One region of the Streptomyces sp. NPDC051214 genome, then DNA from elsewhere that is predicted to be linked to it. Evidence: riboswitches for the same ligand, from Rfam matches in the RefSeq annotation. Region 1 holds a riboswitch; each other region holds the start of a gene.

What was found. Region 1 has a riboswitch for cyclic di-AMP ahead of AB0M70_RS19650 (transglycosylase family protein). Riboswitches for the same ligand answer to the same signal wherever they lie in the genome.
Region 2: it holds a riboswitch for cyclic di-AMP, as region 1 does, so the genes downstream of both, AB0M70_RS41965 (LysM peptidoglycan-binding domain-containing protein) here and AB0M70_RS19650 (transglycosylase family protein) in region 1, are expected to answer to the same signal.
Region 3: it holds a riboswitch for cyclic di-AMP, as region 1 does, so the genes downstream of both, AB0M70_RS13435 (M23 family metallopeptidase) here and AB0M70_RS19650 (transglycosylase family protein) in region 1, are expected to answer to the same signal.
Region 4: it holds a riboswitch for cyclic di-AMP, as region 1 does, so the genes downstream of both, AB0M70_RS26445 (NlpC/P60 family protein) here and AB0M70_RS19650 (transglycosylase family protein) in region 1, are expected to answer to the same signal.

The regions. Positions count from the first base shown of each region.
Region 1 is NZ_JBFBAT010000007.1:107,440-112,287, forward strand. Features, by position in the region: gene eno (phosphopyruvate hydratase) at 1-589, opposite strand, end outside; gene AB0M70_RS19650 (transglycosylase family protein) at 800-1,507, opposite strand; cyclic di-AMP (ydaO/yuaA leader) riboswitch at 1,511-1,704, opposite strand; gene AB0M70_RS19655 (transglycosylase family protein) at 1,886-2,884, opposite strand; gene AB0M70_RS19660 (cytochrome P450) at 3,059-4,387, opposite strand; gene AB0M70_RS19665 (nucleoside triphosphate pyrophosphohydrolase) at 4,493-4,848, opposite strand, start outside.
Region 2 is NZ_JBFBAT010000029.1:17,994-22,841, forward strand. Features, by position in the region: gene AB0M70_RS41950 (GNAT family N-acetyltransferase) at 1-402, opposite strand, end outside; gene AB0M70_RS41955 (hypothetical protein) at 471-1,580, opposite strand; gene AB0M70_RS41960 (hypothetical protein) at 1,583-2,725, opposite strand; gene AB0M70_RS41965 (LysM peptidoglycan-binding domain-containing protein) at 2,889-3,620, opposite strand; cyclic di-AMP (ydaO/yuaA leader) riboswitch at 3,625-3,776, opposite strand; gene AB0M70_RS41970 (restriction endonuclease) at 4,155-4,754, opposite strand.
Region 3 is NZ_JBFBAT010000004.1:505,068-509,915, reverse strand. Features, by position in the region: gene AB0M70_RS13450 (DNA topoisomerase IV subunit A) at 1-260, opposite strand, end outside; gene AB0M70_RS13445 (pitrilysin family protein) at 480-1,829, shown strand; gene AB0M70_RS13440 (pitrilysin family protein) at 1,826-3,211, shown strand; cyclic di-AMP (ydaO/yuaA leader) riboswitch at 3,419-3,582, shown strand; gene AB0M70_RS13435 (M23 family metallopeptidase) at 3,595-4,398, shown strand; gene AB0M70_RS13430 (GntR family transcriptional regulator) at 4,626-4,848, shown strand, end outside.
Region 4 is NZ_JBFBAT010000010.1:147,155-152,002, reverse strand. Features, by position in the region: gene AB0M70_RS26450 (hypothetical protein) at 1-270, shown strand, start outside; gene AB0M70_RS26445 (NlpC/P60 family protein) at 364-1,560, opposite strand; cyclic di-AMP (ydaO/yuaA leader) riboswitch at 1,568-1,725, opposite strand; gene pcrA (DNA helicase PcrA) at 1,980-4,508, shown strand; gene AB0M70_RS26435 (M23 family metallopeptidase) at 4,538-4,848, opposite strand, start outside.

The DNA.
Region 1 (4,848 bases):
CCTTGTCCTTCAGGACCTTCTTCAGCGTGTGGTAGACCTCGGTGCCCCAGCGCAGGGCCTCGGAGAACGACTCGGCGCCGATCGGCGCGATCATGAACTCCTGGATGTCGACGTTCGAGTCGGCGTGCGACCCGCCGTTCAGGATGTTCATCATCGGAACGGGCAGCAGGTGCGCGTTCGGGCCGCCGAGGTAGCGGAAGAGCGGGAGGTCGGAGGCCTCCGACGCGGCGTGCGCGACGGCGAGCGAGACGCCGAGGATGGCGTTGGCGCCGAGCGAGCCCTTGTTGTCGGTGGCGTCGAGGTCGAACATCGCCTGGTCGATCAGGCGCTGCTCGGTCGCGTCGTACCCGACGAGCTCCGGGCCGATCTGCTCGATGACGGCGAGGACGGCCTTCTCCACGCCCTTGCCCATGTAACGGTTGGGGTCACCGTCACGGAGTTCGATGGCCTCGAAAGCACCGGTGGACGCACCGGACGGAACGGCGGCACGACCCGTGCTGCCGTCGTCGAGGCCGACCTCGACCTCGACCGTGGGGTTGCCTCGGGAGTCCAGGATTTCCCGGGCTACGACGACGTCGATGGACGGCACGAGCATCTCCTTCTGGGATGTGACGCGGGTACGCGAGACGCCTGCCTCGCGGACACGAGCCTAACCGGCTCCCGGACAAGAGCCAGCCGAGCGACCGTCCTGTGGACAAACCGAGAGCAAAAAGTTTCCGAACGGAACAAACATACCCCCGCCCCGGTGCGTACGGGGGATACGCGCACCGGGGCGGGGTGGGGGGGCGGCAGCTACCGCTTAGCTGAGGTGGAGCTGCTGGCCCGGGAAGATCATGTCGGCGTTCTCGATGATGTCGCCGTTGAGCTTGTACACCTTGTGCCAGCCGCCCTTGACGTCCTCGGCCTTGGCGATCTTGGAGAGGGTGTCACCCTTCTTGACCTTGTACTCGCCGTCGCCCTTCTTGACCGTCTCGCCGGTCGGGGTCTCGACGGTCTTCTTGGACTCGGCCTTCGGGGCGGCCTCGGCCTTCGGAGCGGCCTGCTGCGGCTGCTCGGTCTGCGGCGTGGGCTGGCTCTTGGGCTGCTCCTGGGTCTGCTGCGGGGCGCTCTCCTGCGCACCGCCACCCTCGTTGGAGGCGCCCGAGAGGCCGACGCCGCAGCTCGGCCAGGCACCCTTGCCCTGACCCGCGAGGACCTTCTCGCCGATCTCGATCTGCTGGGCCTTGGAGGCCTTGTCGGCGGTGGGCGCGTACTTGGTGCCGCCGTACGCGGCCCAGGTGGACGACGAGAACTGCAGGCCGCCCGTGTAGCCGTTGCCGGTATTGATCGACCAGTTGCCGCCCGACTCGCACTGGGCGACGGCGTCCCACTCGGAGTTCGTGGCGGCGGAGGCCTGGCCGGCCGCCATCAGCGGGGCTGCGACCGCGACACCGGTGACGCCGGCGAGCGTGGCGACACGGGTGGCCTTGGACGGGCGGCGGTGCTTGCCCTTGCTGGAAAACAGCATGAGTGATCCCCTCACCGACGCCTGCGAGGTGAGCTGTCGGGTTCGGGCCGATGAAGTTGCCCGGCCGCACTTCCTGAGTGCGACTTAACCCCTAGCCGTTCCCGTCCGTCTCCCGCCTCGCTCTCGCGAGGCCGTTCAACGGCCGGGCCCGGCGCAAACCTTGGGTCCCCCGCTCCTGCCTACGGCGCTTACGCGACGACTGTTCCCGAACGGCCGTTGGCAGGACTCGGCGTACCGACCGGCGGGGCCCGCTGTGGCGAGCGGTCACGACCGTAGACATGCGATCGCCCGAATTTCAAAGACGATCAGGGCTTCTGAGACCCATGTCTCACTTGCGCCAATTGGGACATCAAGCGCAAAGCGACTCGCCAACTACCCCTACTTTTCGCCCAAATCGAGGCTCTGACCGGGAAGGATGAGGTCGGGGTCGGAGCCGACCGACTTCTCGTTCTCGGCGTACAGCTCGGTCCACCCGCCCTCCACCTCCAGGTCGTCGGCGATGACCGAGAGGCTGTCCCCGGAACGGACCGTGTACGTCCCGTCGGTGGCGTCGTGCTCGCGCTCGTCGCCGCGTGAGGCGTGCCGGCCCGAACCCTCGCGGGCGGAGCCTTCGGACGCCTCGTCGTCGGCGCTGCCGCCGCGGTGGCGGCCTTCGCCGTCGCCGGTGGAGGGCGAGGGGGCGGGCGAAGTGGCCTCGTCACGCCCGGACTTGTCCGGGTCGCCGGACTTGGTCGCGTCGCCGGGCTCCTCCGACTCGCCCGAATCTGACTCACCCGACTTGCCCGACTCGTCGTGATTCTTGTCTCGTGACGCGTCGTCGGCGGCGGGCTTCCCGGACGGCTCGGCGCTGTCCGAGGGGTCGGCCGACTCGCTCGGCGACGCGTCGGGCTCATCCGACGCCCCACCCGGCTTCGACGACTCGCCGGACCCGGTCGACTCCGACGGCTCGTCAGAGGGAATGGTCGTGATCGGGGCGCCCGGGTCGACGTCGGCGGCGGCGCCGCCCTCGGTGAGACCGGCGATCGGCGCGCAGCTCGGCCAGGCGTCGGGGCCCTGGTCGTCGAGGACCTTCTCGGCCACGGAGATCTGCTGGGACCGGCTCGCCTGGTCGGCGCTCGGCGCGAAGTCGAGGCCGCCGTACTCCTCCCAGGTCTGCTGCGAGAGCTGGAGCCCGCCGTAGTAACCGTTGCCCGCGTCCGCGCTCCAGGAGCCGCCGCTCTCGCACTCCGCGAGCTTGTCCCATGTGGCGGTGTCCGCCGCGCTCGCGCTGGTGGCGCCGAGCAGCGGGATCGCGATGGCCGATCCCGCCACTCCTGCCGCGACGATCAGGGCCGGGGCCTGGCGGGGGCGTCGGTGACGACCATTGCCGGAGAGCATGCGGTTGCCTTTCGCGTGACTGGAGCGACGACTGCGGCACGGGATGCCGAGTCGTCGGTGAACGTAGCGGCAGTCGAACGCTTGTCACAAGTCGATGCAGCGGAGATCACGTGAAAGTCACAGTCTTGACGAACCGTCAGCTAAACGTCGTTTCGGAGGCTCTTCATTCGCCGATTATTTGCTCCGCTGTGCGGGTGTGAACTCCACGGGAAGCGTGCGCAGTCCACGCATGATGAGTCCGCCGCGCCATCTCAAATCACCAGGTTCCGCCGCAAGGCGCAGGTCAGGGAGGCGGCGCAGGAGGGTCGCGAGGGCGGCCTGTCCTTCGAGCCTGGCCAGCGGTGCGCCGAGACAGTAATGAATGCCATGGCCGTAGCCGAGGTGTTGGTTGTCGCGGCGGGAGAGGTCGAGCGTGTCCGGCCGGTCGAATCGGGCGGGGTCGCGATCGGCGGCGGCGAGGACCACGAGAACGGGTTCGCCGGCGGCGATGTCCTCCCCTCCGATGGTCAGCGGCTCGGTGGCGTACCGCCAGGTGGCGAGTTCGACGGGACCGTCGAAGCGGAGGAGTTCTTCGAGTCCTGTCTCCAGAAGGCCGGCGTCGCCGTTCCCGAGCGCTTCCTGGAGCCGCTCGCGCTGCTCGGGGTGGGTGAGGAGGGCGTATGTGCCGTTGCCGATGAGATTGACGGTGGTCTCGAAGCCGGCGAAGAGAAGGATGAAGGCCATCGCGGCGGCCTCGTTCTCCGTGAGGTGCTCGCCGTGGTCGGAGGCGCGGATGAGCCCGGAGATGAGGTCGTCGCCGGGTTCGAGGCGCTTGCGGTGGATCAGCTCGGCGAGGTAGCCCCGCATCTTCTTGACGGACCGGGCGACCCCGCCCCTCGGCCCTCCCCCGTGCCGGATCATCATGCCCGCCCAGTCCCGGAAGTCGTCCTGGTCCTCGCGCGGCACCCCGAGCAGGTCGCAGATCGCGTAGATGGGGAGCGGGAAGGCGAAGTCGTGGATGAGGTCGGCCTCCCCCTTCTCCGCGAACTGGTCGATGAGGTGGTCGGTCAGCTCCTGGACGCGGGGCGCGAACTCGGCGACGCGGCGGGGAGTGAAGGCCTTGGAGACGAGGCGGCGCAGGCGGGTGTGGTCCGGCGGGTCGATGTTGAGCAGATGCGTCATGAGGTTGGCGCTGCGCTCGCCGGGGATGCCGGTCTTGCCCTTCGCGTGCGCGGGCTCGCCGTGATGGGCCGGGTTCTTGCTGAGCCGCTGGTCGGCGAGGGCCTGCTTGGCGTCGGCGTACCGGGTGACCAGCCACGCGTCCACCCCACTGGGCAACCGCGTCTTGTGCACGGGCGCGTGCTCGCGGAGCCAGGCGTAGGCGGGGTAGGGGTCGGTGGCGAACTCCCAGGTGAAGAGCTCTGGCCCCTGGGCCTCGGCTGGCCCTTGGGCCTCGGACACGTGGGCCCCTGCGGGGCAGGCGGCGGGGGCGTCCCCGGCGGGAGCTGGCGGCTGGTCTTGCATGGGACGACGTTATCCGGCGCCGTCATCACCGGCTCCGCCGAGTTCGTCCTCAAGCGCCGGACGGGCTGATCAGTCCCCTGCCTCGCTCGGTGGGCGGCCTCTACATCACTCGCCGGACGGGCTGGAACTCCCCTGTGCCGCACCCTCCGCCGCCAGCACCGCATCCCGGTAAGCCCGTGCCGCCGCCCGCAGGGCCGCCTCCGGGTCTACTCCCTCCGCCTCCGCGCGCAGGGCAAGGGCCAGGAGGTCATAGCCCACGCCCTCTCCGGAGGGGACCTGCACCTCCAAGCCCGCCGTCCGTGCCCGGGAGGCCAGCTTGGTCGTGAGGGCCAGGCCCGGCTGGCCCAACGGGATGCCCTCCGTCACCGACGAGCGCTGCTTCTCCTCGGCCTTCGTGCGGAGCCAGTGCGCCTTGACGTCCTCGGGGGTGTCCGCCGAGTCGTCGCCGAAGACGTGCGGGT
Region 2 (4,848 bases), on a different contig from region 1:
GGACGCCCGGTTGCCCGGTTGAATGTTGGCCTCGAGGCGGTGCAGGCGCAGGTCGTCGAAGGCGTGCCGCAGGGCGACGGTGAGACCCTCGGTCATGTAACCCCGCCCCGCGGACGGGGCGAAGGCCGCGTAGCCGAGCGATGCGCCCTGGTAGCGGCCCCGGATGATCGAGTTGATGTTCACCATCCCGGCCACCTCGCCGGTCTCCTGAACACGGATCAGAAAGCCTTGGGTGGTGCCGTCACTGAAGCGGTGCATCCAGTCCTGGAACTCCGCCGCGGTCGTGGGAAGTTGCATCCACGGTGAATGGAGCTCGGCGCTGGCCCGCACGAGCGTGCAGAACTCATCCTGGTCGGCGAGGGTAAGCGGGCGCAGTTCGACGCGTGACGGGTTGTGAGGCATGGGCCGATGCTAGGACTTCTTCTGGAGGAGTGGATCACCCTGGTGATCCACTTTTCCGTAAAGGCTGCTCAGTCGAAACGTTGCGTGCGCGGCGCGAAGGTGTTCTCGGGTCCGGCGGCACGGCCGACGGACCACACCGTCGACGTCCCCGGCACCGGTGCGAGCTGCAGCGTCCGGGAGTCACCCTCCCCGGCCACCGCCGGTTCGCTGTGCCCGGTGAAGGACTGGCCGTCCCAGGACAGGAAATCCGGCCCGGACACCAGGGGCGGGTAGCTGCCGGGCGGACCGTACTTCTGCGAGTTGGCCACCGAGACCCAGCCCAGCTTGCCGTTCGCGGCGGGAGCGAACGAACTGATCGAACCGAAATCGGTGGGCACGGTCACCCGGCTCCACGCGTTCCCGTCCCAGCGCATCAGCAGGGGCGGGATCGGCTTGCCCACCGGACCACCGACGAACCCGGCCGTGCCACCCGCCCACACCTCGGTCGGAGAGACCGCGAACACACTGCCCACGGCCGACCTCGGGAACCCGTCCACGATCGTCTGCTGCCACTCCTGCCCGTTCCAATGCGAGACCGCCGCACCCGAGTTGGTGGCGCCCGCGGCCCAGATGTCGTCGTCCGCCACCACGTGCATGCCATAGACGGCTCCCGGCGGCACCGGCATGTCCTGCCAGCCGCTCCCGTCCCGCCGCAGCAAGACCTGCGCGCCGTCCCGCGATCCGATCAGCCAGGTCTCACCGCCGCCGCTGACGACCTTGGTCAGCAGGACACCACGGGGCGGCCGGCTCTCGCGCCAGGTGCTGCCGTCGTAGCGCAGCAGGCGGGCGCCGCCCGCCGAGTCGCGGCCGACCGCCCAGATCGCGGTCGCGGAGGTCGCGGCGATGGACAGCAGGTCTCCCTGCCAGCTGACCTTGGGCAGACTCTGGCGCTGCCACGCGGTTCCGTCCCAACGCAGCATCAGCGGGAAGCCCGGTGCCTCGCGGCCGACGGCGTCGGAGCCCACGGCCCACGCCCGGTCAGGACCGAACGCCACGGCCTCGTTCAGCCCGGCCTGCGGGCGTACCTGTGCCGGGACCGGCACGTGTCGCCAGGCACCGGGCTCCGCCGCGGCCGAGCTCATGACGGTGATGACGGTCATCGCGACGGCGAGAACCGCGACGAGAAGTCGGCGCACCATGGTCAGCCTCCCAGCCGCTCGCTCATCAGGTTTGGTTTCGAGCCGTAGATCTCGACGGTCCCGAAGGACAGCAGCGAGGACCCGGCCCTCGTCAGTGCACGCGGTTTCACGTCGATCGCGTTCGTGCGCTCAGGGCCGTAGGAGAAGGTGGTGCGGGAGCCGTCGATCCGTGCGTACTTCGACTGGAACGCGCGGTCGCTGCGCACCGGCAGCCACAACGCGCCGTCCGGGCCGCGCACCATGGCCTCGGTGTAGGTGTCGCCCAGGGGCGGGTAGGTGGTGCGCCAGGTGTGGCCGTTCCAGGTCATGAGGTAGGTGCGTGGCGCGCCGTCGACGTACTGGCTGCCGCCGATCGTGACGCGGCCGGCCGGTTCGAGCAGCATCGTGTGGATGTTGCTGTTCGGCGGCAGCGGCACCTTCGCGTCGCGCCAGGCCGTGCCGTCCCAGCGCAGGACGGTGCTCCCGTTCGTGGTGTCCGCCCAGGCCCAGGCGTCGGTGGCCGAGCGCGCGGTGATCCCCATGACGTACAGCACGCCGTCGGGGGTGGACTGTGTGGTCCAGCCGGAGCCGTCGTGGTGCAGGACCTTCAGCCCGGTCTCGTCCTCACCGACCACCCAGGCGGCACCGGGCACGGCGGCGAAGTCCTGGTAGGTCCACAAGGTCTGCGGCAGCGGGAGTGTGCTCCACCCTCCCGAGCCGCCCGATCCTCCGGCCGAGCGGCGCAGGATCTCGCCCGCTCCGTCGCGGTTGTGCAAGATCCACGTTTCCTTGCCGACGAACTGCACCTTGCCGAGCCAGCCCGACGCCTCGGCGCCGGGGAAGCTGCTGTCCCGGCTCCAGGCCGCGCCGTCCCACCGGTACAGCATCGGCCGCACCCAGTCGGTGGTGTGCTCGTACCCCGTCGCCCAGACATCGCCCGGCCCACGGGCGGCAAGATCGGACACGGTCACGGGCCGTGTGGCCGCGGGCACGGGCAGCGCCGACCAGCTCGGCGTCACGTTCGGGGTGTCGGCTTGGGCGGTCGGCACAGCCGCGGCCGGCGAGACGACGGCGACGGGCGACACCACCGCGGCACAGGCGATCACAAGGCAGATGATGACCGCACGGTGACCACGAAGATCACGGCGACCACGGAGACCGTTCATGAGACCCCCCAGAACGCGAAGGTCGCTCACCTTATTGGCATGCACCCGTCCGTGAATAGACGGGTGCATGCCAATTCGGGGGTCCCTTGCGGGAGGTCCCGACAGCCCTGAGCCCCGGCACGCGCGGCGTGCCGGGGCTCAGGGCGATCGAGACCGGGATCCCCTAGTAGGGGCCGTTCACGTTGTCGATCGAGCCGTACCGGTCGGCCGCGTAGTTGCAGGCGGCGGTGATGTTGGCGACCGGGTCATAGCTGTCCAGCGAGGTGCCGGCCACGTGGTAGGCGTCGAAGGTCGGGGCGATGACCTGCAGGAGCCCCTTGGACGGGGTGCCCGCGGCGGCGTTGACGTCCCAGTTGTTGATGGCCAGCGGGTTGCCGGAGGACTCGCGCATCACGTTGCGGTGGATGCCCTCGTACGTGCCGGGGATGCCGTGCTGGGCCATGACGTCGAGCGACTCCTTGATCCAGCCGTCGAGGTTGTTGGCGTACGTCTTCTTCGCCGGGGCGACGGCGGGCTTGGCGGCGTTCGTGCGCTGGGAACGGTCCGCCCGCTCGTCGGAGGCCCTGGAGGCGGCCTTCTCTCCGATGGTGATCTTGAGGCCGGGGTGGATCAGCTTCGGGTCCCCGCCCAGAACGCTGCGGTTGTCCTCGTACAGCTTCTTCCAGCCGCCGCTGACCGAGTGCTCGCGGGCGATCTTCGCCAGCGAGTCGCCCGCTGCGACGACGTAGGTCTTGGGGGCGGCGGCGGGCTTGGCGGCCGCCGCGGGCTGCGCCGCGCTGGCGGCGGTCGCGCCGATCACCGGGAGGACGAGCACGGCGCCGCCCGTGCCTGCCGCGGCGATGCCCCGGCTGAGCGAGCTGGACTTGGGGCGGCGGTGCTTACCCTTTGCAGGCATGACGAATTCCTCTCCGTCGCCTACGAGGTGAGCTGTCGGGTTCGGACGGGAGATGTCCGGTCGCACGAATGCGACTTCACCCCGAGCCGTTCCGGAATCCGGATCGGCGGCTTACCTGGGTCCCCCGCTCCTGCCGTGCGTAAGTGAGTGAGTACGGGAAGGGTTTCCGGACAGCGGCAGGATTCGGCGTTCCATCCGGATTGACGGTGACGTTAGGCGAGAAAGCCCGGACAGAACAAGGCGGGAATTCACTCGGGGAATGCGCGAGGGCCATTCTCGGAGTCCGCGGCCCGTGCCCCCCATTGATCAAATGGCCTCAACTTTGTTTGCGGGAAACGAAAATGCGCTGGGCGGATCTTGGGGCCTCGATCTGCGGGTGTGACTCATTCCACTGCGGCGCGATGCCAAGTGGGTGCAGACGTGGCCTTATTCGCAAAAGCGGACATAATGCGATCCCTATTTTTCATGTCAAAACGGGCATCGTTTCTGGTGGGACCCGGTGGTGACGCCTCAAGGTGAGCCTGATATGGGCTCTCAGTTCGTGGGTATAAAGCGGGGCGGGGGCGGGATATTGGGCAGCAATTCCCACAACGGCCGTGCTCCTGCCGCCCAGTTGGCGAGCAGGGTGCGGTCGACCAGGTGCATGTGCAGCTGCCGGGCCAAAGGAGCGCACCGCTGGGAGAAGCGTCCGTTGGTCACCACCAAGACGATGTCCGCGCCGTGCAGCTGCCGGGCTGTTCCGTTGACGCGCTGCAGGTCGGGTGTGCCGACCGGCGAACCCTGCGCTCCGTTCCTGCGGTGCTTGCACTGGACGACCCACTTGCGGCCCATCGGATCGGTGGCGAGCACGTCCGCCCCGTTGTCACCCGTACCGCCCGTCTGCCGGGCGTCCGTGCAGCCGTCGCGGCGCATCAAGTCGCGTACCGCGTATTCGAAATCGCGGTGATGTAAGGCGTCCAATTGCGCTATCGCATAACGCAGTTGCTGTCGCCGTACGTCCGCCCACAAGGCCCGTTGGCGTCGCTGGTGCAAGAGGCCAAGACTCGCCACCACGGCTGCGACGGTGAGCGCGATCAGCAACCACAAATGCGCGAGCAGCCAGTTGACCAATGAGGCGACCAGTATGAGCGCCACGGCAGCACCGGCAAGAAGCGCCACGAGTCGCGCTTGTTGCCGCTGCTGCCTTTTGGTGGGACGTCGTCGACGCCGCCGCGCAGGCGCCTGCCGC
Region 3 (4,848 bases), on a different contig from region 1:
TTACCCATGACCTCGCCGACGACGCGGGCGCACTTCACATAGCCGCGGTCGGGGCGCAGGCCCATCTCGCTCATCTGATAGACGATGCGGCGGTGCACCGGCTTCATGCCGTCCCGGGCGTCCGGCAGGGCGCGCGAGTAGATGACCGAATACGCGTACTCGAGGAAGGAGCCCTGCATCTCGTCGACGACGTCGATGTCGAGGATCTTCTCCTCGAACGAGTCATCGGGCGGCGGGGTCTTCGTGCTGCGGCGGGCCATCGCTGCTGCGGCTCCTTCAATGTGTCTGCCAGGGCATCAACGGGATCTGACGCCGACCATTGTGGACTGTCCCACTGACAACGCCGACCACGACCCGGACTTCGGGGCCGACTACGCCGAGCGCGGAGCGGGAACTTCACAGGTTGTCGGCACGCTTGCATACAGTGTCAGGACTGGCAGAATTTCCAGCTTTTCGCGATCGAAGGGACGTACATGCCCATGGGTCACACGGCCACAGCCGAGGCCGGCTCCGGCGGCCTGACAGCGACCGAGCATCGGCTGGCCAACGGCCTGCGCGTGGTGCTCTCCGAGGACCACCTGACCCCGGTCGCCGCGGTCTGCCTCTGGTACGACGTCGGTTCACGCCACGAGGTCAAGGGGCGTACGGGACTCGCGCACCTCTTCGAGCACCTCATGTTCCAGGGCTCGAAGCAGGTGCAGGGCAACGGCCACTTCGAGCTGGTGCAGGGCGCGGGCGGCTCGCTCAACGGCACCACGAGCTTCGAGCGCACCAACTACTTCGAGACCATGCCCACACACCAGCTCGAGCTGGCCCTGTGGCTGGAAGCCGACCGCATGGGCTCGCTGCTCTCCGCGCTCGACGAAGAATCCATGGAGAACCAGCGCGACGTCGTCAAGAACGAACGCCGCCAGCGCTACGACAACGTTCCCTACGGCACGGCCTTCGAGAAGCTGACCGCCCTCTCGTACCCCGAGGGCCACCCCTACCATCACACCCCGATCGGCTCCATGGCCGACCTGGACGCGGCGACGCTGGAGGACGCGCAGGCGTTCTTCCGTACCTACTACGCGCCCAACAACGCGGTTCTGTCGATCGTCGGCGACATCGACCCGGAGCAGACCCTCGCCTGGGTCGAGAAGTACTTCGGGTCCATCCCCTCGCACGACGGCAAGCAGCCGCCGCGCGACGGCTCGCTGCCCGACATCATCGGCGAGGAGCTGCGCGAGGTCGTCGAGGAAGAGGTCCCCGCCCGCGCCCTGATGGCCGCCTACCGCCTCCCGGAGGACGGCACGCGCGCGTGCGACGCGGCCGACCTGGCCCTGACGGTCCTCGGCAGCGGCGAGTCCTCCCGGCTCTACAACCGCCTCGTGCGCCGCGACCGTACCGCCGTGGCGGCCGGGTTCGGTCTGCTGCGGCTCGCCGGAGCACCCTCGCTCGGCTGGCTCGACGTGAAGACGTCCGGTGACGTCGAGGTGCCCGTCATCGAGGCCGCCGTCGACGAGGAGCTCGCCCGCTTCGCGGAAGAGGGCCCCACCGAGGAGGAGATGGAGCGCGCCCAGGCACAGCTGGAGCGCGAGTGGCTCGACCGCCTCTCCACGGTGGCCGGCCGCGCGGACGAACTCTGCCGGTACGCCGTCCTGTTCGGTGACCCGCAGCTCGCCCTCACCGCCGTCGGGCGCGTCCTCGACGTGACCGCCGAAGAGGTCAGGGCGGCCGCGGCGGCCCGCCTGCGCCCCGACAACCGCGCGGTGCTCGTGTACGAACCCGTAGCGGACACAGCGGGCGCCGAAGCCACCGACGAGGACGAAGAGGAGGCGGCGAAGTGACCGAGGCCGCAACGATGCAGTTCCATCCGCAGCCCCAGGCGGGCGACGCACGGCCGTGGGCCTTCCCCGCGCCCGAGCGCGCCACCCTGGACAACGGCCTCACTGTGCTGCGCTGCCACCGCCCAGGACAGCAGGTGGTCGCGGTGGAGATCCACCTGGAGGCGCCGCTCGACGCCGAGCCCGCGGGCCTCGACGGCGTCGCCACGATCATGGCGAGGGCCTTCAACGAAGGCACCGACAAGCACTCCGCCGAGGACTTCGCCGCCGAACTCGACCGCTGCGGCGCCACCATGGACGCGCACGCCGACCACCCCGGCGTACGCGTCTCGCTCGAAGTCCCGGTCTCCCGCCTCCCGAAGGCGCTCGGCCTGCTCGCCGACGCCCTGCGCGCCCCCGCCTTCGCGGACAGCGAGATCGAGCGCCTCGTGCGCAACCGCCTGGACGAGATCCCGCACGAGGCCGCGAACCCGGGGCGCCGCGCCGCCAAGGAGCTCTCCCGGCAGCTGTTCCCGGCGACCTCGCGCATGTCGCGCCCCCGCCAGGGCACCGAGGAGACGGTCACGGCCATCGACTCGGCGGCGGTGCGCACCTTCTACGAGAAGCACGTGCGTCCCGCCACGGCGACCGCCGTCGTCGTGGGCGACCTGACCGGCGTCGACCTGGACGCCGTCATCGCCGACACCCTCGGCGCCTGGACGGGCGGCACTGCCGAGCCGCTTCCGGTGCCCCCGGTCACCGCGGACGACACCGGGCGTGTCGTCATCGTCGACCGCCCCGGAGCCGTCCAGACGCAGCTGCTCATCGGCCGCGTGGGACCGGACCGCCACGACCGCGTCTGGCCCGCACAGGTCCTCGGCACGTACTGCCTCGGCGGCACCCTCACCTCACGCCTGGACCGCGTCCTGCGCGAGGAGAAGGGATACACCTACGGCGTACGGTCGTTCGCCCAGGTCCTGCGTTCCGCACCGGACGGCACCGGCGCCGCGATGCTCGCCATCAGCGGCTCCGTGGACACCGAGTCCACGGGCCCGGCGCTCGACGACCTGTGGAAGGTCCTGCGCACCCTCGCGGCCGACGGCCTCACGGACGCCGAGCGCGATGTCGCCGTGCAGAACCTGGTGGGCGTGGCCCCGCTCAAGTACGAGATGGCGGCGTCCGTCGCGGCCACCCTCGCCGACCAGGTCGAGCAGCACCTGCCGGACGACTTCCAGGCGCAGCTGTACCGCCAGTTGGCCGCCACCGGCACCGTGGAGGCCACCGCCGCCGTCGTGAGCGCCTTCCCGGTGGACCGCCTGGTGACGGTGCTCGTCGGTGACGCCGCGCAGATCGAGGAGCCCGTCAGGGCGCTCGGCATCGGTGAAGTGAGTGTGGTCACGGGGTGACCGCGAGCTGAGTGACAGTCAGGACATATGGGGACCCCAGTGGCTGAGATTAACCACTGGGGTCCTCATATGTCCGAATTAGTATGGAGGTTACGTGTCTGACCTGTGGCGTGCGCTACAAAAGCTCTGATCCGTTTGTCGTTTGAAAGACGGCCCGCTTAGCGTCATCCCGGCTGTTCGTCATGCAGTAGTCGCACCCGCGGCACCGGACAGTCATCGCCGAGTCCCCGTACGGCGCGAGCCAGGGGAGCCGGGGACCCACATGTCCCCTTGGGGTGAATCGGGAACCTTGCCGTCAGGTGAGGGACTCGTAGGAGACCTTCCTGCTCCGAACCCGTCAGCTAACCCGGTAGGCGAGAAGGAAGGAAAGGATCAGCCGCTTCATGGCGTTCACCCGTGCCACCGGGAAGCACCGTCGCCCGAGCCGCCTCACGCGTACGACCGCGAACGTGGCGGGCGTCGCAGCCCTCACCACCACCGGTGTCATCGGAGGCCTGGCCGCTCCGGCGCTCGCCGCCGACGACGCGGCGGCCCTTGAGCACACCGGCCTGACCCAGGCCATCTCCGTGGGCGACTCGCTCGCCGAGAGCGTCGACGCGCAGGCCGCCGCCCAGCAGCAGGCCGCCGACGACGCCGCGGCCGCCAAGAAGGCCGAAGAGGCCGCCAAGAAGAAGGCCGAAGAGGCGAAGCGCAAGGCCGAGGCCGAGGCGAAGGCCAAGGCCAAGAAGGAGCGCGAGGCCAAGGAGCGTGCCGCTCGCGAGGCCGAGCGCAAGCGCCTCAACAGCTACGTCTCCCCGATCTCCGGCTCGTACGTCTCCACGGGCTACCAGACCGGTGGCGCCATGTGGTCCTCCGGCAGCCACACCGGCGTGGACTTCCACGCGGCCTCCGGCACCTCGGTCCACGCGGTCGGCTCCGGCACCGTCGTCGAGGCCGGCTGGGGCGGCGCCTACGGCAACAACGTGGTCATCAAGATGAACGACGGCACGTACACCCAGTACGGCCACATGTCGTCCCTCGGTGTCACGGTCGGCCAGGCGGTCACTCCGGGCCAGCAGATAGGCCTCTCCGGCTCCACCGGCAACTCCAGCGGCCCGCACCTGCACTTCGAGGCCCGCACCGGCGCGGACTACGGCACGGACATCGACCCCGTCTCGTACCTCCGCTCGCACGGCGTCAACGTCTGATCCCGGCGCTCTGATCCCGGCGGTCGGCGGCGGATGCACGAAGCGCCACTGATTCACCGAAAGCCCCGGCTCGTCGAGAGCCGGGGCTTTCGCCGTTCCCGTATCTCCTTTGGCCAAAAGTATCCCTGGATTTCGGCCTGCCGTCGGAAATTCGGCCGCCCTGCAATAGAGTCGCAGAACAGGCGTCGATCGACCGCGTTTCGCGGGGATTAAGGCGGAGGTCAGTCATGCGCATTCCCGCGCACTCGGTATGCACGGCCATCCGGGACGACATCGTCTCCGGTGTCTACGAACGGGGCGGCCGGCTCACCGAGGAACTGCTCGCGCGCCGCTACGGAGTCTCCCGCGTCCCGGTGCGCGAAGCCCTGCGCACCCTGGAGGCGGAGGGTTTCGTCGTCACGCGCCGGCACGCGGGCGCGTGCGTCGCGGAGCCCACCGAGCAGGAGGCCG
Region 4 (4,848 bases), on a different contig from region 1:
CAGATGGGTCAGGGCACGGCCCGCTTCAGCCCCGCGATGCTGCACGGCGCGCTCACGATGCTCGTCACGGGCGTGATCCTGGTGGGCCTCAACCAGGCGGACGACAACCCCGTCAACAACGTCAAGATCGGCATCAAGATGGCCGTCCTGATCGTGATCCTCGCGCTGGTCTACGTGAAACGGGACGACGAGAAGGTGGACAAGGGGATGTTCGGCGCCGTCGGCCTGCTGACCGTCGCGAACATCTTCATCGCGGTGCTGTGGACCTGAGTCCGCGCATCCGACCGACCCACCACGCGCGCGTGGCCCGCATCCCCCCGGGAATGCGGGCCACGCGCGCGTAGTGGGTTCCTGGGCGAGTGCTCAGGCGGGCCGCACCACACTGTGGATCGGCATGTAGTAGATCGACTCGACGCGGACGTTCGCACCCGGCTTCGGGGCGTGGATCATCTTGCCGTCGCCGATGTAGATCCCGACGTGGCTGATGTCGTCGTAGAAGAACACCAGGTCACCGGGCTTGGCGTCGGCCGTTTTCACGGTCGTGCCGACCTTCACCTGGTCCCACGTCGTACGCGGCAGGGAGATCCCCGCGGCCTTCCACGCGTCCTGGGTGAGCCCGGAGCAGTCGTAGGAGTCGGGACCGGTCGCGCCCCACACATACGGCTTGCCGATCTGGGCCTCGGCGAAGTTGATCACCTTCGCGGCCTTCGTCGCGTAGCCACTGTCCGTGCCGCCGGAGCCGGAGCCGGCACCCGTGCCGGTGTCGGAACCCGAGCCGGCGCCCGTGCCCGTTCCCGCGTCCGGGGTTTCCTTCTCGCGCTCCTTGGCCGCGGCCTCTTCCGCCGCCTTGCGCTTGGCCTCCTGCTTGCGCGCCAGCTCGGCGGCCTTGCGCTTGGCCTCTTCTTCCTTCTTCTTCTCGATCGCCGCGAGCCGTGCCTTCTCCTCGGCCGTCAGCTCCGAGAGCAGCGTGCGCGCCTCGCCCAGCTTCTTCTGGACGGTCTGCTTGCTCGTCCGCAGGTCGTCCCGTGAGTCGCTGAGTGTCTCCAGGCTCTTGGCGGCCTTCGTGCGCTGCTTCGTGGCCGAGGCCTGCTGCGTCTGGTAGTCGTCGACCGCCTTCTTCTGGCGTGCGGTCAGCCGGTCCGACAGGTGGTTCTGGTCGAAGTACCCCTGCGGGTCGTCGGCGAGCATCATCGTGGCGGTCTCGGAGACGCCGCCGGTGCGGTACTGGGCCGCGGCGAACGTGCCCAGCTGCCGGCGGGCCTCGTTCAGCTTGTCGGCGCGCTCGGCCACGTCGTCGAGAAGGGTGTCGACCTTCTTGCGCTGCTTGTCGGTGCGCTCCTTGACCGAGTTGTACTTCTGGGTGGCCACGCCCGCCTGCTGGTAGAGGTCGTCGACCTTCTTCTGTACTTCTTCGAGGCTGGGCTTCTGGGGCGCTGACGGTGCCGCCTGCGCGCTCTGTGACAGGAGGGCCACGGAGGTGAGGGCTGCCGTCGTGATGCCGAGGGCCGGAGCGGTGCGTAGGCCGGTGATGCGGGCCCGCGGCTTGCGGTGCGACGCCAAGGGAGGCGACTCCTTCCGTAGACCGCCTACCGGGTTAGCTGTCGGGTTCGGGCGGGTGGTTCCGGAAGGTTGCCCTACGGTCCCGTACTGCGTACGGGACCGATTCACCCCAAGTTCATCGTGGGTCCCCGGCTCCGAGGAGATCGAACTCGGCGGAGGCCACCCGTTCCCGGCGGGGTTCGCCGGTGGGAGTACGAGCAGCCCGCGGAGCACGGTAGCCAACTCGTGTGGTCCGTGTGAAGGTTGATGTTCGATATGCCCGATACGTTTTCGTTACTTTGCGAAGCCCTTGACGCGGACACGCGGCGCCGTCGCGGAACGTGACGATTCGCGGGCAGGCCGTGTGCCGGCCGTATGCGGGGGGACCTGGCCGGAACCCGGGGCGGGTTGTCAGTGGGGCCGCCTAGACTCGGGAGGCGATGAGCAGCCTCTTTGATGACAGCTTCCTGGCGGACCTCCAGCCCTCGCGGGCTTCCGAGGAGGAGCCCCCGCCGCCGCCCGAGGACAGTGCCCCGGAATCCGTTCCGGACGATCTGTTCGACGGGAAGTTCGACGCGCCCACGCCCCGGGACGCGCACTACCGCGGCGGCGCCCCGCGCCCCGTGATCGACCCGGCGGCCCTGCTCGACGGGCTGAACGAGAACCAGCGCGCGGCCGTCGTGCACGCGGACTCCCCGCTGCTCATCGTCGCGGGCGCGGGCTCCGGCAAGACCCGGGTCCTGACGCACCGCATCGCGTATCTCCTGGCCGAGCGGCACGTGCACCCGGGGCAGATCCTGGCGATCACGTTCACGAACAAGGCCGCGGGCGAGATGAAGGAGCGCGTCGAGCAGCTCGTCGGGCCGCGGGCGAACGCGATGTGGGTGTCGACGTTCCACAGCGCGTGCGTGCGCATCCTGCGCCGTGAGTCGAAGAAGCTCGGCTTCACCTCCTCCTTCTCGATCTACGACGCCGCCGACTCCAAGCGGCTGATGGCGCTGGTCTGCCGCGACCTGGACATCGACCCGAAGAAGTTCCCGCCGAAGTCCTTCAGCGCCAAGATCTCGAATTTGAAGAACGAGCTGATCGACGAGGAGACCTTCGCTGGTCAGGCCGCCGACGGCTTCGAGAAGACGCTCGCCCAGGCGTACGCGATGTACCAGTCGCGGCTGCGCGAGGCGAACGCCCTCGACTTCGACGACCTGATCATGACGACGGTCCACATGTTCCGTGCGTTCCCGGACGTCGCCGAGCACTACCGCCGCCGCTTCCGCCACGTGATGGTCGACGAATACCAGGACACCAACCACGCGCAGTACGCCCTGGTGCGCGAGCTGGTGGGCCCCTCCGGAGGCGAGGACGACGACCCCGCCGAGCTGTGTGTCGTGGGTGACGCGGACCAGTCGATCTACGCCTTCCGCGGCGCGACGATCCGCAACATCCTCCAGTTCGAGGAGGACTACCCGGACGCGACCACGATCCTCCTGGAGCAGAACTACCGCTCCACGCAGACGATCCTGACCGCCGCCAACGCCGTCATCGAGCGCAACGAAAGCCGCCGCCCCAAGAACCTGTGGACCAACGCGGGCGCGGGCGCGGGCATCATCGGCTACGTCGCGGACACCGAGCACGACGAGGCGCAGTTCGTCGCCGACGAGATCGACCGGCTCACCGACGCGGGCGACGCGAAGGCGGGCGACGTCGCGATCTTCTACCGGACGAACGCGCAGTCGCGTGTCTTCGAAGAGATCTTCATCCGCGTCGGCCTGCCCTACAAGGTCGTCGGCGGCGTGCGCTTCTACGAGCGCAAGGAGGTCCGGGACGTCCTCGCGTATCTGCGGGTGCTCGCCAACCCGGAGGACTCCGTCCCGCTGCGGCGCATTCTGAACGTGCCCAAGAGGGGCATCGGCGACCGCGCGGAGGCGATGATCGACGCGCTCTCGCAGCGCGAGAAGATCTCCTTCCCGCAGGCCCTGAAGCGCGTCGACGAGGCGTACGGGATGGCGGCCCGCTCGGCCAACGCCGTCAAGCGTTTCAACGTGCTGATGGAGGAGCTGCGGACCATCGTCGAGTCCGGCGCGGGACCCGCCGTCGTCCTGGAGGCCGTCCTCGAGCGCACCGGGTACCTCGCCGAGCTGCAGGCCTCGACCGACCCGCAGGACGAGACACGTATCGAGAACCTCCAGGAACTCGCCGCCGTGGCCCTGGAGTTCGAGCAGGACAGCGGCACGGCCGCCGCTGAAGGCGAAAGCGAAGGGGAAGGCGAAGGGGAAGGCGAGACCGAGGGGGAGGAGGCCGCGGGCACCGGTGTGTCCGGCACGCTCTCGGAGTTCCTGGAGAGGGTCGCGCTCGTCGCCGACTCGGACCAGATCCCGGACGAGGAGGACGACGGCTCCGGAGTCATCACGCTGATGACGCTGCACACCGCCAAGGGCCTGGAGTTCCCCGTCGTCTTCCTGACCGGCATGGAGGACGGCGTCTTCCCGCACATGCGCTCCCTCGGCCAGGTCAAGGAGCTGGAGGAGGAGCGCCGCCTCGCGTACGTGGGCATCACGCGCGCGCGTGAGCGGCTCTATCTGACGCGGTCCTCGATGCGCAGCGCCTGGGGACAGCCTTCGTACAACCCGCCCTCACGCTTCCTGGAGGAGATCCCGGAGGCGCACCTGGACTGGAAGCGCAAGGGTTCCGTCGGCGCGCCGGCGACGTCCGGCCCCGCGGCCGGGATCGCCTCCTCCTTGTCGTCGTCGCGCTCGCGGACCGGCGGCGCCCAGGGCTTCGCCACGCGCCGCGCGTCGGAGAAGCCGGTGGTCGCGCTCGCGGTCGGGGACCGGGTCACGCACGACCAGTTCGGCCTCGGGACCGTGGTCGGCGTGAAGGGGACGGGCGCGAACGCCGAGGCGACGGTGGACTTCGGAGAGCCGAAGCCGAAGCGGCTCCTCCTGCGGTACGCACCGGTGGAGAAGCTCTAGCGCCCCCAGGGCCGCGGGGGCGGCCGGAGTTACGTCGGGTCGAGGTTGTGGCTGCGCAGCCACGGCAGCGGGTCGATGGCCGAGCCGCCCGCGGGACGCACCTCGAAGTGCAGGTGCGGGCCCGTGGAGTTGCCGGAGTTCCCGGAGAAGGCGATGGGGTCGCCCGCCTTCACGGGGCCGCTGGAGATCTTGTGCGTGGAGAGGTGGCAGTACCACGTCTCCGTGCCGTCCTTGGCGGTCACGATCGCCATGTTGCCGTAGGCGCTGTTCCACTTCGTGGAGACCGTGCCGTCGGTGGCGGCGAGCACCTCGGTGCCGTACGACACCGGGAAGTCGATCC